Regions from separate parts of the Roseibium algicola genome, predicted to be linked through region 1. Evidence: riboswitches for the same ligand, from Rfam matches in the RefSeq annotation. Region 1 holds a riboswitch; each other region holds the start of a gene.

What was found. Region 1 has a riboswitch for cobalamin ahead of B0E33_RS31015 (hypothetical protein). Riboswitches for the same ligand answer to the same signal wherever they lie in the genome.
Region 2: linked by a shared signal. The riboswitch ahead of cobU (bifunctional adenosylcobinamide kinase/adenosylcobinamide-phosphate guanylyltransferase) and the one ahead of B0E33_RS31015 (hypothetical protein) in region 1 are both predicted to bind cobalamin.
Region 3: linked by a shared signal. The riboswitch ahead of B0E33_RS22760 (energy-coupling factor ABC transporter permease) and the one ahead of B0E33_RS31015 (hypothetical protein) in region 1 are both predicted to bind cobalamin.

The regions. Positions count from the first base shown of each region.
Region 1 is NZ_CP019630.1:5,101,614-5,107,381, reverse strand. It holds gene B0E33_RS23650 (FecCD family ABC transporter permease) at 1-238, opposite strand, end outside; gene B0E33_RS23645 (ABC transporter substrate-binding protein) at 292-1,227, opposite strand; gene B0E33_RS23640 (ABC transporter ATP-binding protein) at 1,245-2,018, opposite strand; gene B0E33_RS23635 (DUF1636 family protein) at 2,015-2,419, opposite strand; gene B0E33_RS31015 (hypothetical protein) at 2,409-2,687, opposite strand; cobalamin riboswitch at 2,795-3,007, opposite strand; gene B0E33_RS23630 (S9 family peptidase) at 3,151-5,235, shown strand; gene B0E33_RS23625 (hypothetical protein) at 5,440-5,768, shown strand, end outside.
Region 2 is NZ_CP019630.1:5,858,661-5,864,428, reverse strand. It holds gene nagA (N-acetylglucosamine-6-phosphate deacetylase) at 1-486, shown strand, start outside; gene B0E33_RS27145 (cupin-like domain-containing protein) at 556-1,464, opposite strand; tRNA gene B0E33_RS27140 (tRNA-Asn) at 1,830-1,905, opposite strand; cobalamin riboswitch at 2,240-2,457, shown strand; gene cobU (bifunctional adenosylcobinamide kinase/adenosylcobinamide-phosphate guanylyltransferase) at 2,491-3,042, shown strand; gene cobW (cobalamin biosynthesis protein CobW) at 3,039-4,154, shown strand; gene cobN (cobaltochelatase subunit CobN) at 4,189-5,768, shown strand, end outside.
Region 3 is NZ_CP019630.1:4,917,369-4,923,136, forward strand. It holds gene B0E33_RS30990 (hypothetical protein) at 1-26, opposite strand, end outside; gene B0E33_RS22745 (EAL domain-containing protein) at 518-2,620, shown strand; gene aroQ (gamma subclass chorismate mutase AroQ) at 2,656-3,180, opposite strand; gene B0E33_RS22755 (hypothetical protein) at 3,231-3,464, opposite strand; cobalamin riboswitch at 3,789-3,999, shown strand; gene B0E33_RS22760 (energy-coupling factor ABC transporter permease) at 4,054-4,731, shown strand; gene B0E33_RS22765 (YHS domain-containing (seleno)protein) at 4,822-5,307, opposite strand; gene B0E33_RS22770 (hypothetical protein) at 5,490-5,768, opposite strand, start outside.

The sequences.
Region 1 (5,768 bases):
GCGGAAACCGGATCTCCCAGACGATAGCCTCCCGGCCCTTGGACCAGTCCACGTCGAAATAGCCGGGCACCACGCCGTTGACGAGGACCTTGAAGACAGTGCTGCCCGGGATCGGCACCGCACCTGCACCGATGGCGGCTACAATGGAAATAGCCAGCACCAGCACGCCGGCCAGAAGCAATACCCCATTCCCCCGCAACCGGCGCAGGCCAGCGCTTTTGGCCGTGAGCAGGCTCATGCCGGTCTATCGTTTCTGCCTGCAACGGCAGTTCGAAGCATCTTCTGCAAGGCTCACTCTCCCCAGAACGCTTCGGTGAGCTTTCCGATGGCCTTGAGGTTCCGCGGCCCCGGGGTTGCTTCGACATAGTCCAGCACGACAAAACGGTCGTTCTTGACGGCTGCAATATTGGCCAGAGCGGGATTGTGTTTCATGAAGTCGCGTTTCTGGTCAGCCGTCACTTCGCCGTAGTTGACGATCACAATCATGTCCGGGTCTTTTTCCACCACGGTTTCCCAGTCGATGGTCGCCCAGCTCTTTTCAAAATCGTCCATCACGTTGACGCCGCCGGCTGCCTCGATGAGCGCTGTCGGCATGGCATATCGTCCGGCGGTGAAGGGCTTGTCCTCGCCGCTGTCGTAGACAAAGACCCGCAGCGGCTCTTCACCAGCAGGCACCGTTGCCGCGATCCGGTCCAGCTCCAGCTTGTAGGCCGCAACAAGATCGTGAGCTGTGTCTTCAACACCGAAGATCTTTCCGAGGTTGAGGAGGTCGTTATAGAGATCCTGCAGAGACGCCTTCGGCTTGTCGCCGATATGAATGCAGGATTCGGTCAGCTCGTAGACCTTGATGCCGAACGGCTCCAGCGTTTCAGGCGTCACTTCACCGCCCACCTTCATGCCGTAGTTCCAGCCGGCGAAGAAGAAATCGGCGTCGGCCCCGATCAGCACTTCCTTGCTCGGATATTTCGACGCGAGTTCCGGAAGTTCGGCAACGCCCTCACGCATTTCCGCGTCCAGCGTCTTCCAGCCTGAAATGCCGGTATATCCAACCATGCGGTCGCGCAGGCCAAGTACCAGCATCATCTCCGTCAGGTTGACGTCATTCGAAACGGCTGCTTTGGGCGGCGTGTCGAAGGTCACCGTGCGGTTGCAGCTTTCCACGGTCGTTTGCGCAATTGCCGGTACAGACAGAAAGGTGAGCACGAGGCCCAGGGCAATTTTTTTCATATTAAGTCTCCAGAAATTCAAAGATGGAAGGTCAGGTAGCGCTCGCGGCTGGCAGACAGTTGCTCCAGTCGGACCTGTACCGAATAGGCTTGCTCAATGTTGCCGGGGGTTAGCACCGTCTCCGGCATTCCCTGGGCAACCAGTCGGCCCTCATGCAACAGCAAGACCTTGTCGCAGACACGGCTTGCCAGGTTGAGGTCGTGCAGGCTCGTGACAATGGTAATGTCCAGATCGGCAATCAGCTCGACGATCTCGAGCTGATGACGGATGTCCAGATGGTTCGTCGGCTCATCCAGCACCAGAAGCCTTGGTTCTTGCGCCAGCGCCCGGGCCACCATCACCCGTTGCCTTTCCCCCCCTGACAATGTGCCGAAGGCTCTTTTTGCATAGGACAGCAGATCCATTTTCCCGAGACAGTCATCAACGATCTCGGCGTCCCGCTTGCCTGCGCCGGCAATACCGGTTGCATGGGGACGCCGACCGAGTGTGACGATCTCGCGTACGGTCAAGGCAAAATCGGTCGGCTGCTCCTGAAGCACGGCGGCGATCGTTTTGGCGGCCTCCCTGGCACTGATGTGCCAGAGATCCGTGCCATCCAGAAGGATTTCGCCCGTTTTCGGTTTCAGGAAGCGATAGAGCAGCCGCAACAGGGTGGATTTGCCAGCACCATTGGCGCCGGCAATTCCAAGAACCTCACCGGCAGGCAGATCGAAGCTGAGCGGATGCAGAATGGTTTTGCCCTGCCCCGTCTTCCAGCTGACCTCCCGGACAAACAGATCGACCCCCGTCATGAGAACGCCGTCCCGTCAGCTTCCGAAACGATCATCGCTGCCGGAAGCCGGCCTTGCGATGCGCTCCAGCGCTTGCCGTGGTTTTCCTCGGTCACCTCGCATCCATTTTCAATCTGGCGATACCGATTGGCGTAGTCGACCAGGTCGTCGATGTCCGTATCGTCCTCAATGTCCCCAAAGAGGTAGATCGCCTTGTCGGTGGCCTTGAATGCCAGCGTGCAAGGTCTCGAACAGCTCTCCATGTCGGCTGTTCCACTGATTTCGAATTCGTCTCCAACCACAGGCACTGCCTGTGCCATTGCACTTTTCAGCTTGCAGATCAGCCCATATCCGGGATGGCAAGTCTGCCCATTGTGACGACAGGTCGTGCAGACAAATATCTTGTGCGGATCATTGCTCATGACGCGCCTCCACGGCTTCTGCCAGTGAACCGACAGGAGGCTGCGGAAAAGCAAAGGCATTGCTTTCCTCGTTGCACTGGGCACGGCCGGATCGGGTACGTTTGGAACAATCATCATGTAATGTTATTACATTACCTATATTCTCGCTGACAACAGATTTTTGCAGCCCATCGGGAACCATCGCGCGTGCTGCGCGCGTCGCCAGCGGATCAGCCTCGGTCAGGAGGTTAGCAAGTCTTGAGAATTCAGCAGAAAATTTCCGGTTCATATCGCCCTCCGCGATTTCGCGGGGCAGTCAGGAACCGAATGTGCAACTTTGCCGGCAGGTGCCGATTGGCCATGTCACTCACTCCTCCGGGGCACCCCGCCCGGGTTAAGGTTTAAGGTGAAATGGCAGGTCTCCTGACTTGCGGGTCATTGCTTGCCTGATCCTTCCCGGGGTCTCCCCAGTGGCGCTTTCAGGTTTGCTCACCGCTCACAGTTGCGGGGGCAGTCACGGATTTGCAGCCTTTCGGGCTCGTCGCACCGTGTTCCCTTTTAATCCCGGTCCGGAGTTCGGAGTCGGGAACCATCTCTTCCTAAGTGCGCGAACGCCTGAAAAATGTCAAAGACTTTTGCGGGTCGCTGCTCTTGTCTGAAAGCACGACAGGATTGCCTGGAAGCGGAAACACCCAGCCGCCTAGGCAGTATTGACCCTTGCCTTCAAGGCTCAAAAATCTTACCTCCGATCCATGAAACAGGACGCCCTTCCCCCGCGCGCCGCAGCGCGCCCCCTCACCCTTGAGACCCACGGCATTACCCGCCAGGACGACTTCGCCTGGCTGAGGGCGGACAACTGGCAGGAGGTCATGAAGGACCCGTCCGTGCTGGATGCCGACATCCGCAGCTATCTGGAAGCGGAAAATGCCTATCACGAAGCGCAGATGGCACCGACGAAGACTCTGCAGGAGAAGCTTTTTGCGGAGATGCGCGGCCGCATCAAGGAAGACGACAGCTCGGTTCCGGCGCCCGACGGGCCTTTCGCTTACGGCCTCAAGTATGAAACCGGCGGCCAGCAACCGGTTTTCTTTCGCACCCCGCGTGACGGCGGCGCGGAAACGGTTCTTCTCCATGGCGACAAGGAAGCAGAAGGAACGGCATATTTCCGGATCGGCGGCGTCAGCCAGTCGACGGATCACGCGCTCATCGCCTGGGCCTATGACGACAAGGGCTCGGAATATTATTCACTGAAGCTGCGCGACGCCCAGTCTGCCAAGGATTTCGACTACGCCATCGAGGACACGGGCGGCGGCGGCGTCTTCTCGGAAGACAGCCGCTATGTGTTCTACGTTCGCCTCGACGCCAACCACCGGCCCTCGAAACTCTTCCGTCACGAAGTCGGTTCCGACCCGGCGAGCGACGTTCTCGTCTACGAGGAAAAGGATGCCGGCTTCTTCATGGGCGTCGGCAAGACCCAGTCCGGCGACACCATCGTCATCGACATTCATGATCACGAGACGTCCGAAGTCTGGATGATCCCGGCCACCGACCCGACCGCCGAACCGGTGCTTGTCGCAGAGCGCGAGACCGGTATCGAGTATTCCATCGACGATCACGGCGACACACTCTACATCCTGACCAACGCAGGCGGCGCCGAGGACTTCAAGATCGTCACTGCGCCGAAAGGCAATCCCGGCCGCGAAAACTGGTCCGATCTTGTGCCCCACAAGGCAGGATGCCTGATCCTGTCGCATTGCGTCTACAAGTCCTTCATGACGCGGCTGGAGCGCGAAGACGGCTTGCCGCGCATCGTGATCCGCCGGCTTGCAGACAACATCGAGTACTCCATCGCCTTCGACGAGGAAGCCTATTCGCTCGGCCTTGGCGGCGGCTACGAGTTCGACACGAGCACGATCCGCTTCACCTATTCCTCGATGACAACGCCATCGCAGACCTTCGACTACAATGTCGAGACCCGCGAGCGTGTTCTGCGCAAGGAACAGGAAGTGCCTTCCGGCCATGATGCGGACGACTATGTCACCCGCCGGTTGATGGCTCCCGCAGCCGACGGCGAGACCGTGCCGGTGTCTGTGCTCTACCGCAAGGACACCAGGCTCGACGGCTCCGCACCTCTGCTGCTTTACGGCTATGGTTCCTACGGCATCACCATTCCGGCGAGCTTCAACTCCAACTGCCTGTCGCTGGTCGACCGGGGGTTCGTCTACGCCATCGCCCATATTCGCGGCGGCAAGGACAAGGGCTTCCATTGGTACAAGGATGGGCGGCGCGAGAACAAGAAGAATACCTTCACCGACTTCATAGCCGCGGCAGACCATCTTGTTGCGGAAAACTTCACATCGCACGACCGTATCGTCGCTCAGGGCGGCTCGGCCGGCGGCATGCTGATGGGTGCGATTGCCAATCTGGCACCGGAAAAATTCGGCGGCATCATTGCCGAAGTTCCGTTTGTCGACGTTCTGTCGACTATGCTGGACGATACGCTGCCGCTCACGCCGCCGGAATGGCCCGAGTGGGGCAACCCCATCACGGACAAGGCAGCCTACGATTACATCGCGTCCTACTCTCCCTATGACAACGTTGAGGCAAAGGCCTATCCGGCCATCCTGGCGGTAGGCGGATTGACCGATCCGCGCGTAACCTACTGGGAGCCGGCCAAATGGGTTGCCAAGCTGCGGGCAACCGGCACAGGTGACAAGCTGCTGATGTTGAAAACCAACATGGAAGCCGGTCATGGCGGCGCTTCCGGCCGTTTCGACCGGCTGAAGGAAGTCGCCGAAACCCAAGCCTTTGCCCTTTTGGTGGCCGACAAGGCCTGACACCTCGTCAGACCCGAGGATTTTCCGGGCGTGCGGAGCAGTTCGCACGCCCGGGAACCTAAATTCCTTTCACACGCCCTTGCGGGTACCACCCGAGCGAACGTGACTTGATTTTGACCAAGTCTTCGGCTCATGTGAGAGTTGTTGCAAATCAATCAATTGAACGGTCCTGGACCGTACCGATGCTGTTCACTGGAGCCCGTGATGACCTGCTACCGCACACTTCCGCACCGCCTTGCTGATGGGCTGAAAAAGGTGTTGCGCCTGGTTCCGGTCATGGCCGCCACGCTGAGCCTTGCCGCATGCCAGTCCTACGACACGACCGGCGGCAATGTGGTGGAAACGCTGCTGTTCTCCCCCACATTCACCAAGAACCGGCAGGACATTCCCAGCACCTACAACACAGCTTATGACTGCCGCACCTTTACCGGCAGTGGCTGGAAAGGCATCGCCGGTGGCAAGGTCTTCAATTTCAGCCAGAAATACATCATCTCCCAGGCCGGTTGCTTCAAGACTCAAGGCGAATGCAACGC
Region 2 (5,768 bases), 760 kb from region 1:
AGCCCGTTGCAACACCGCGAACCCGGCCTTGTGGGCGCCGCGCTCGATCTGGGCGCGCTCAACGTGGGCATCATTGCTGATGGTGTCCATGTCGACCCGGTCGCGATGCGGGTCGCGCTCAAGTCAAAGACCGGTCCGGGCAGGATCTTTATCGTTACCGACGCCATGTCTCAGACGGGCACCGATGTTACGTCCTTCTTTCTCGGAGGTCGGGAAATCTTTCGCCGCGATGGCACATTGACCCTCGAAGACGGCACGCTTGCCGGCGCCGATATAGATTTGCCGGCGTCCTTGAAGTTTCTCACCGGTACACTCGAGCTTCCGGTTGAATCTGCTCTTGCAATGGCAACCAGTGATCCTGCGGACGTTCTCGGGCGCCCACTCGGTCGTTTCGAAGAAGGCTATCCGGCTGACTTCGTACAGCTTGGCAAAGCCTATGAGGTCGAGGGCGTATGGATTGCGGGAGAACAATTCTCGAATATGTAGCCCGGCATATACGCTGGTGGTCTACATACCGCGCCGAACTTGTGGGATTGGTGGCTGCGCGTTCGCCGGTTAGGTCTTGTCGACCTTTTTCAGCGTTGAGCGAACGTTTGGAAGTGTCAGCAGCGTATTCGGTATTTGCAGCAATTCCTTGAAGAAGCGGCTGACCAATGTTCCGCGGCTTGGCTTGTAGGGCGATGAAATGAACGATTTGAGACCCCAGCCAATACCGCCAACATTTGGAAGGGCGCGGATAGCGGTTTCGTAACAGCGCCGAACCAGCGCGGAATCACTGTTCTTGAATGAATGCAGCAGGCCGCACCGCTCCATGTCACGCTTGAATTCCTTCGAGATGACCGAGGTTTCGCGTTTCGTGAAAGTCCAATTGATGTTGATGTTCTCGTCTTCCTTGGCAACCACCCGGTGGTACCAATGGGGAGGCAGATAGAGAAGATCACCTTCCTCCAGATCGAATTTGTAGAATCGCTTGTTTCGCAGCAGTCGCTGTTCGTCTTTCAGCAGAGAGAAGTTGGTGAACGGGTAGCACGGTAACGGTGTTTCGGGGGAAACCAGTACCCATTCCTTACGACCCTTCACCTGAACGGTGATGACATTCTCGGCGTTGGTATCGTAGTGAAACTCAGTCCGGTTGTTCCTGCTGTTGATCCAGAATCTCCAGGCAACGGAATCTTGCATTATCCGGTCGGATGCGAGGATCTCCTTCAGGAATTCCGGCATCTCGATATCTTGTTCCAGTACCGGTGAGCGGCTGACGAAAAAGACACCTCTGTCGCGGACCTTTGGCAGCGTATGAAGCTCTGCTCGTAATCGGCCGGATTGCCACCTTTCCCGCGCGGGCCAGTTTTTCGCCAATCCCTTGATCAGCAGGGGCTGTTCCTTGTCGCAGTAGGCTTCAAGAAATTCGGCATAACCTGGCGCTGCGGTTACGGTGGCAATGGTGTGCGTGTTGTCGCCGCTCATAAAAGGTACCACGCATTTGAAGATTTGCGGGTTCAGGGGCGCTGGATTTAGCTGCGTTTCTTCATGATGCTCCCCTAGGAGAAATCACGATAGGAGCAACCTGGAGCTTTATCAAGAAGCGCTATTCAACAACGCAGAGCCAATGGAGGAGCGATCTTCGTTTTATACGTAGCCAGGAAATGTTCTTTAGGAAGATGGTACGGAACGTTACTGCTGCGAAAGACGCGCTCGCATCAAATGGCTGTCGATTATTGAGGCGGTGCAGATTGCTGCAAGATCACCCGAGAATAAGATCAACCCGAACACTGAACAGCGTTCCGGTCTTCAGAAATGCAGCATTCGGGAGGATTAATAAGAGGTGGTGATGGCTCCCCAGGCCGGACTCGAACCAGCGACCCAGCGATTAACAGTCGCTTGCTCTACCAACTGAGCTACTGGGGATCACCACGCTCGGGGCCAGCGCGTTGCCGCCCCGTCGATGGAGATGCGTATATCAAAGGCTTGATCCGTTTGCCAAGCCCCCGAGGGCGTTTTTTTCATCAAGCCGTCATTTTTTTGATCTCGGTGTGGAAAACTCGATATATTTCAGATGGCTAGGCGTTCTGTCGAGCTTGGAAAACCCTACGTTTCGCGACGATTGGAACACCCCGCGCAGGCTAAATCGGCTGTGCCTTTTTCTGACTTTGGCGCAAGAAGGCGTCCGTCTTGATTGCCTGGCCGATTTTCAAGGTTAGCCGTCAGCGACTTTCTGCTGCTTGTGTCGGCCTCAAGATACGTTTAGGAAGAAACTGACGGTTCCGGAAAAGGCCTTGCCTGATCCGGATGAAACGGGAATCCGGTGCGGTCTTTTTCAAGTCCAGATCCGGAGCTGCCCCCGCAACTGTGAGCGGTGAGTGGCTGTACGAAAACCACTGGCGTCCTGATGGGGCCGGGAAGGGGTACAGACCGCGCTGAGCCGCAAGCCAGGAGACCGGCCGTCACATTGTCAACCCTATGGCGCTGTCGGGCGGACGGCTGGGAGAAGGAATGACGCATTCAAACGGCGAGAGGACAACGCTGGTCCTCGGCGGTGCCCGCTCCGGAAAAAGCCGGTTCGCGGAAAAGCTTGTCCATGAAACCGGTCTGCAAAAAATCTATATCGCGACTGGTGCTGCCCACGACGATGAAATGGCCAGCCGGATCGCCGCTCATAAAGATCAACGCGGCCCGTCCTGGCTCACCGTGGAAGAACAGCTCGAACTTGCAGCGGTGCTTGAAAACGAATGCAGGCAAGACCGGGTGGTTCTTGTTGACTGCCTGACCCTGTGGCTGTCGAACCTGCTGTTTGCAAGCAAGGACATCCCCGCCGAAACGGCGCGGCTTTGCGCGGTTCTGAAGGATCTTCAAGGGCCGTGCGTCTTCGTTTCCAACGAAGTAGGTATGGGTATCGTGCCGGAGAACCGTCTGTCGAGGTCGTTCCGCGATGTGCAGGGACGACTGAACCAGGATATGGCGCATAGGTGCCAACAGGTCGTCTTCGTTGCTGCGGGCCTGCCGATACTTTTGAAACCCACATCACAACCGGATATCAAATTATGACCACTTCATCCCTGCAGCCGGGCGCAAAAATTCCGGCAACGATCGTCACTGGGTTTCTCGGAGCAGGCAAGACCACGTTGATCCGCAATTTGCTTACCAATGCCAATGGCAAACGCATTGCCCTTATCGTCAACGAGTTTGGGGACATGGGCTTCGACGGTTCCCTGGTGAATGGATGCGCTGATCCCGATTGCGCCGCGGAAGAAGTGGTTGAGCTTACCAATGGCTGCATATGTTGCACCGTTGCCGACGATTTCCTGCCAACCATGGAAATGCTGCTCGCGCGGGACAATCCGCCGGAGCATATCGTTATCGAAACCTCCGGCCTGGCTCTGCCGCAGCCGCTCGTTCGGGCCTTCTCCTGGCCGAGCGTCAAGCCGAAGGTAACGGTAGATGGTGTTGTCACGGTGCTGGATGCTGCAGCACTCGCCGAAGGCCGGATCGCACTTGATGAAGATGCACTTGCCGCGCAGCGTGCCGCCGACGAGGCTCTTGATCATGACAGTCCTGTTGAAGAACTCTTCCACGACCAATTGCGTTGCGCAGACCTCGTCGTTCTGAACAAGGCTGATCTCGTCTCTGAAGACGCCTTGAAGCAGGTGCATGAGAAAATCGCCGCCGATGTTCGTCCGGCGGTTCATGTGGTGACATCCGAAAAAGGCACGCTTCCGATTGAAGTTCTGCTCGGCAGGGGCTCTGCTGCCGAGGACGACATGGCTGATCGGCACGAGCATCACCACCATCATGATGACCACGACCACGATCACGATGATGATGATCATGATCATCACCATGACGACCATCATCACGATCATCACCATCACGACGATTTTGAAAGTCACGTGCTGGCAGTCTCGTCTTTCGCCAGCCTGAAAGATGCAGAGGCAAAGGTTCTGGAAGCCATGGCGCAAAAAGGCGTCCTGCGTATCAAGGGGGCTGTAAAAATCGAGGGCAAGGCAGCGCCTGCAATGGTTCAAGCTGTCGGACCGCGTGTCGAAACCTGGTTCGCCGCCGGCGCCGAGAGCAGCGGCAGACTGGTCGTGATCGGTTTGAAAGGCCTCGACCTGACTGCGGTTCGTGGCCTGCTGGGTGAATTGACGGCTGCTGCCTGACACGCTGGATAGAAGCTGGAAATAAAGACCAAGCATGCACATTCTCGCCAGCCAGACGCGCCGGATCGATGACGGTGGGGACGCGGTCGACCTCGGCCAGTCTCCTGCCGACATTCTGTTCCTGTCAGCTGCAGACACCGAACTGGGAAGCTTTGCCGCTGCGCAATCACGGCTTGGAACAGCCCGTGCAGACCTGCGGCTCGCCAATCTCATGGCCCTGTCGCATCCCTATTCGGTCGACCTTTATGCCGAACAGACCGTCCGTGGCTCTCGGCTGATCGTTCTGCGAATTCTGGGTGGAGTGGAGTACTGGCGCTACGGCCTGGAAAGGTTTGAAGAAGAAGTCCGCGCGAATGGCATCGATCTGATCGTTATTCCGGGTGACGACAAGTGGGACGAAGAACTGACGTCTCGCTCCACCCGATCACCAGCGGAAGTGCATCGCTTTTGGCGATACTGTGTGGAAGGCGGCGCGGAGAATTACGCCAATGCCTTGAGATATGCAGCGCATCTGATCGGAAAGGGAGAAGAGCCCGCGCATCCGGTGCCTCTTCCTCGCGCGGGTATCTATCTTGCTGGCAAGGCCGCCCCCGATATAGCGCAACTGAAGGCCTCCTGGCGGGATCCTGAAAGACCTGTTGCAGCGATCACTTTCTACCGCGCTCTGGTGCAAGGTGCCCAAACCGCACCACTGGATGCGTTGATCGCTGCTCTCGACAAAGCCGGCGTAAATGCACTGCCGATCTATGTTTCCAGCCTGAAGGAAGCGGAATCCGTCGCCGTTCTGGAAAGCCTGTTCGATGAGGCACCGCCTGATGTCGTGTTGAACGGTACTGCCTTCGCCGTCTCGAAGGCCGGCGCAGCCCATCAGCCGACACCGCTCGATCGACCCGGCAAACCCGTGTTGCAGGTCGTCTTTTCGTCTTCCTCCAAAGAGGGCTGGGAAGACAGTGATCAGGGCTTGTCGATACGTGACCTCGCCATGCATGTCGTCTTGCCGGAGATTGACGGCCGGATCTTGACCCGTGCTGTCTCCTTCAAGGAAGAAGGGGTCTTCGATGAGGCCACCCAGTCGACGCCGGTTGCCTTTACGCCTGTTCCGGATCGGATCATGTTTACCGCGGCGCTTGCGGCTGCCTGGGGGAAACTCGGTCGGAAACCGGCTGCAGCCAAGAAGTCGGCCCTTATCCTGGCAAACTATCCGAACCGGGACGGGCGTCTTGCCAACGGCGTAGGGCTCGACACGCCTGCGTCATGTGTTCATTTGCTCAAGGTAATGGCCGCCGCGGGCTATGACGCCGGCAAGGTTCCAGCAAGCTCCGCCGATCTGATGGAAATCCTGACTTCGGGCGTAACCAATGCCCTGGAGGGCCGGTCAGCCAGGGAAGAATATCAGGCTTTGTCGCTTCAGGACTACGAGCGCTCCTTCGACACGTTGCCCGACGTTGTTCGGTCAGCAGTTGTTGATCGTTGGGGAGCACCGTCGGACGATCCTCATGTAACGGATGGCCATTTCCGCCTGGCCCTGCACCGGTTCGGCAATCAGGTGGTCGGTATTCAGCCGGCGCGTGGCTACAACATCGATCCGAAGGAAACCTACCACGATCCGGCATT
Region 3 (5,768 bases), 180 kb from region 1:
TGGGCTTCTGCAATCCAGGTGTCCACGTAGGGCCGCGCCTGCACTGCGCCCGTGCCAATATGCCGAATCCGGTCCCGGTAAAGTGAAAACTATTTATAGTTGCCCTTGCTCGACAACAAACCACGAAAATTGCCCACGAACCAACAACGCCGAGAACAGTATGTTCGGAAGCTACTCAGACGCGCGTCGATTTGGGGTGTTGGTTGAAAATCGCACCTTTCGGTACAGAAATCGGGCCAAGTTGAGAGTGTGATCGATTCAAATCTTCCGTAGATGCCGGTCCGGCTTGGTAATTCTACGCGCACAAGGTTTCTCGTGAATTCAGTAGTGCCTAGGAAAATTTGACGAGCAATTTGGCCGGTGTGAAAGAAATAGATGCTCGTAGGTTCAATAGTTCCAGAATAGGGCCGTGTTTCCTCTTTCAGGTTCAGAATTTGTTGAGGCCGGTGCCGAAACACTGCTGGTATCGGGTCGCACTTCGACCCGGGCAACGCAATGGACCGAAAGGGCTTGTTTCGTGCTCGAAACCGTTCGATCAAGAGGAAACGCGCTGTTCAAGCGCGTCTTTGTGCGGGCAACGCTTTATGGCGTGTTCGGATTGCTGGCTTTTTCGCTGGTTCTGATCGGCATCGATTATCTGACCCAGACGGACAAGATCGAGGAACGCCTTGCTCGGACTGCTCACGACAAGGCGCTGTTTGTCACCAATATTGCGGCGCGCGAAATCGCCAACAAGAACTATGGTGAAGTCGAGCGGCTTTTGAATGCGATTGCGGGTGACAAATACATTATCGCAGCCAAGGCCTATAGCCGCTTCGGTCAGGAGTTCGCCAGCGATTTCACCTCCGCAGAACCTTCGAGCGCCGTGCAGTTCAACGAAGGCGCCCTGAATGTCGCGCAGTCGGGCAAGGCTCAGTATTCGGAAACCGCCGACATGATCGAATACATCCTGCCGGTTTCCCGCAGCGGGGAAGTGGTGGGGTCCGTGCTGGTGCGCATTTCGAAGCACGAGCTTGCGGGTGTTCTGAGGGAAAAGATTGTTCAGGTGGTGTTGATCCTGGCGGTTCTTCTTCTTGCCTTCGTTCCGGTGATTGCTGCGCTGATGTACCGGGCAACGGCAGGTGTCAGCCGCGTGACGCAGGCAGCCAATGAGGCTGCAGCCGGTTACCTCGACTGCAATCTGGAAACTGATGCACCAGGTGAGGTGGGTGACCTGCAAACCGCGTTCCGCGGAATGATGGTCAAGCTGCGCGAGAATATTCTGCGGATCGAGGAACTCGCCTACACCGATCGCATTACCGGTTTGCCCAACAGGGCCAAGCTGGACAATGTCGCGATGACGCTGATCGACCTGCGCCCCAAGGAAACGGGCAGTGTTCTTTACATCGGACTGGACCGCTTCAAACTGATCAACGACATGCACGGACATGCCGTAGGCGACAAGCTGTTGCGGCTGGTCGGCAACCGGTTGGCCGTCCTGGTCGACGAGCTGGCCAAGCCACTGACGTCAAAACCCCCCTGCGTTGCCCGGTTTTCCGGCGACGAATTCGTCGTACTGTTACCCGGCGTCGATGATCTGCAGATGCTTGCCAAGTTGTCCAGAACGATGGTCGAGCGGCTGGGCGGGGCCTACAGAATTGGCCGGCTTTCCCTTTCTCTGACCGTCAGCGCGGGAATCGCGAGATACCCGGAGCACGGTACAACGGCCGAGGAAGTCCTGCGAAACGCCAACATGGCCATGTATGAAGCAAAGGGTGCCGGCAGGGCTCAGTCGATCGCCTACAACGATATCATTCGCGAACGGATGACCGAGCGCGAACAGATCCGGCACAGGCTGCAAAGCGCACTGAGAGACCGCACGCTATCCGTTCACTACCAGCCGAAGGTCGACATTTCGTCCGGCAAGATTGTCGGTTCAGAAGCGCTGCTGCGCTGGAACGATGCCGAACTCGGGTCCGTACCACCCTACAAGTTCATTCCCGTGGCAGAAGAATGCGGTCTGATCGTTCCGATCGGAGAATTCGTGCTGGCATCCGCGCTCTCCGACATGAAATCCCTACACCGGCAGAACGTCGATGTATCTGTCGCCGTGAACGTTGCGCCGGCGCAGCTGCAGGCAAAGGGATTTACCGGCAGAATGCTCGGGATCATCGGCGAGAGCGGGTTTTCGACGGAGAAGCTGGAACTGGAAGTGACGGAATCGAGTCTTGTCGACTATTCGCAGAACCTTCTGGATCAGATCCTGCCGATCAAGAAAGAAGGCGTCAAATTTGCAATCGACGACTTCGGCACCGGCTATTCCTCGCTGCACAGTCTCGCGAGCATGCCGTTCGACACGCTGAAGATCGACCGGTCCTTCATCATGGACATTGCCAATTGCGAGGATCGCCGGACCATCGTCGAGCTGATCCTGATGCTGGCAAGGCAGCTCAATCTCAACACAGTTTCCGAAGGGGTCGAGACCCAGTTGCAGATGGATTACATCAATCTGTGGGGCGGGACGCTCGGCCAGGGCTACTTGTGGAGCCCGGCAGTGCCGTTCGGCGAGTTCTCGCGAATGGTCACGAAGCGGGAAGAAGAGGCGAATGCGGCCGAGCCCTGGAGGCAGGCAGCCTCCTGAACTCCGATGAGGGATGTCCTGATGGCCGTATGTGTCTAGTCGTGTACGTCGACCAGACCTTCAAACAGAGCGTTCTTTGATCCGTCGGACAGGCATTCCACGGTCAGCGCCTCCGTGAAGGCCTGCTGGTCAGAGGCTTCGACGGGGCTTTCTGCGAGTAGCGTCAGGATCTCGTTGCCGAGGCGCAACAGCTCCGGACGGACATCCTTGATCAGGTCGGGTACGTTCTGCGGACGAGCTTCACCGCTCTCCCAGCGTTCGATCCAGCAGGTTTGAATGTCCTTGGCCGCATCGATCTGCGCCTGGAAAAACAAGGTGACATTGTCAGCCGACAGGCCGTTTTCGACTGCCTTTTCGCGGGCAGCATCCAGCACCACCTTTTCCCTCGGCAGATCCTCGACAGGTTTGTCGTTATCCGCTTTCCAGGCTGCAACCGACTGCATGAACGACAGACGTTCGTTGATGGCGCCGAAAAGCTTGTCAGGTGCCGCCCAGCCAGGAGTGACGGTGGAAGCAAGAAGAGATACCGCAAGAGCGGTCAGGGGGATCGATTTCAACATGGTCGAAGACTTTCACAGGTCACCGCCTGCGGCAAGTCTTTGGTTGTGGTCTACTTCTTTTCAACCGAGCGACTAATCTCGGTGATCACGCCGAATGCGACGGCGGCCATGATCTTCAATAGTCCGCTGTCGAGCGCCTGTTCGCGTGTCAGATTGCCAAGGAAAAAACCCGGTCTTGGTTCAGTGACTGCTCCAAGAGTAACGCCGGCCAGAAGTGCCAGCTGAATGCAGCCAAGGAAAAAGACGACACCAGCGATAAGCGTTCCCAATTTGGTAAAGGGCATTGCAAACTCTCATGATGTGCTTTGTATTCGAGTGAGGTTATCTTTCGTTAGGGTTTCTGCAAGTAAAAATCACAATTACCCTAAATACAGAAAAGTTTAATAAACAAAGGTTTTGATTTTCATCTTTGATTGGATTCTGCAAAGTTCAGAATTTTCAGGTGGCTGACGCAATTTCCTGAAGAAGTGTTTTGAGATCTGAAGCTTGTCGGTGATGCTGATCCGGCTGATTTCGGTGGCGGTCTTCAGGCGGCAAAATTTCGGTGCAATGTCGCATTCAGACCGAATATGGCGAAAATTCGCTTGCAGAATATCGCCAATCCTTGCAAATCTAGACGATGCGATGGTTTCGCCCGAACAAGCGTAAGGGCGGATGAAATGGGAACACGGTGAGGCGTACCCAACAGGGACCAATACCGTGGCTGCCCCCGCAACTGTATGCGACGAGCAAAGCCCTTCAAGCCACTGGAGCGATCCGGGAAGGCGGGCAGCGCAGAGACTCGCGAGCCAGGAAACCTGCCATCCAGCGGTCCCATCGGGGCCGGTTCACACCATCTGCTCGCGCACGGAGGGTGCGCAAAGGAGAAATGACATGCATATCGAACCGGGCATCGTCGACGGTGCCAAAATCGTACTCAGCTACGGCACCGCGGCTGCTTCCTTCGGCCTTCTGGGCAAAATGGCTCTCGACACAATCCGCAAAAGCGGCGTGCTCAGCCTTGCCGTCCGTTCCGTCATCACGACGGTTGCCGTATTCTGCTTCTTCGAAATCCTGCCGCATTACCCGGTCGGTGTTTCCGAAGTGCACTTTATCCTGGGCTCCACCCTGTTCCTGATGTTCGGCGCTGGTCCGGCAGCAATCGGCCTCGCTGCAGGCCTTCTGCTCCAGGGGACGCTGGTTGCTCCTTTCGACCTGCCGCAGTACGGCATCAACGTCACCACGCTGCTCGTGCCGCTGTGGGCTGTCAGCATGCTGGCAAACCGCATCATTCCGGAAAAGACCGCCTATGTTGACGTTTCCTACGTTCAGGCACTGGCTCTTTCCACCACGTTCCAGGCTGGTATCGTTGGCTGGGTTGCTTTCTGGGCATTCTACGGCCAGGGCTTCGGTGCCGAGAACATGGCTTCCGTCGGTTCCTTCGGCTTTGCCTATATGCTGGTGATCCTGGGCGAGCCGCTGGCTGACCTGGCTGTTCTGGCCGCTGCCAAGACCCTGGCGCCGCTGACCCGGAACCTTGCTTTCGAAAATCGGCTGCACAACGCGGCTTAAGTCTTCGGGCTTTTGCCGAAATCAAGTGACGAAGGGCGGCCCTGGGGCCGCCCTTTTTGTTTGTCGTTCCGACGCCTTGACAACGAACAATCAGAGCTTCGTTGCCTCGGTGGAGCGGATCTTCTTCCAGTTGGCTTCCGCCTTGGTGATCGTGCCGGACTGGTCTTTCTGGAACTCGCGGAAGATGGCCTCGTTCAGGAACAGATAAAGCTTGCCGTCCACAACAGCTGCGAACTGCGGATCGCCGTCGAACTTCTTGCCGACTGAAACACCGAAGGTGCAGAAGCCGCCGTTTTGCGGCAGGTACTGATCCGGATGCGCGGTGAAGGCATCCATGGCTTCCTGGGATGCGAAGTAATAGGCAACACCGTCGTGGACGGCCGTATATTGCGCGGTTCCGTCAATCCGGTTGCCCAGGCTGACAAAGGCCACGGGATCGACACCATGAAGACCGAGCGGGCTGCCGGCGGCCGTCAGGCCGCTGGAGGTGTTGTATTCGTCCGCGGCCATTGCCGGGGCAGAGAGAGCGGCAAGAGACAGCAGCGTTGCGGCAATGGCGGATTTCATCAAGGACATGTTCTACTCCTGAAAGGGTATGAAGGTTGAAGGCCGGATTTGCTCCGGTGCCTCTACCTTGCGTCCGAAGCTCAGGCGTCTCCATGTTCGTAAGTTCCCGAGGATTTGCAGATCGTCCGGATTGCAGTTCAAAAAAAGACACCGGCGTGAGGGCCGGTGTCATTGTGCGTTGACGGGGGCTGTCAAGCGGCCTGTGCAACCGTTTCCTGCGGTTTGGCAAGGCTGACCACTGTCAGAACGGCAATGGCGTTGACCAGGTAATAGGCGAAGTCGAGGCCGGTGAAGCCGAGTGCGAAGGGAGCTGCCAGGAACACGATGCCGACGGCAAAATCGACCGCCAGATGAACCGAATAGGGCAGAATGCGGATGATGCCGGTCTGGTGATCCGTCAGGATCGTCAGGGCCAGGGCCGCAAAGCCTGTCAGGAAGGATAGCCAGAAGGCGATCGGGTTGGATTGGCC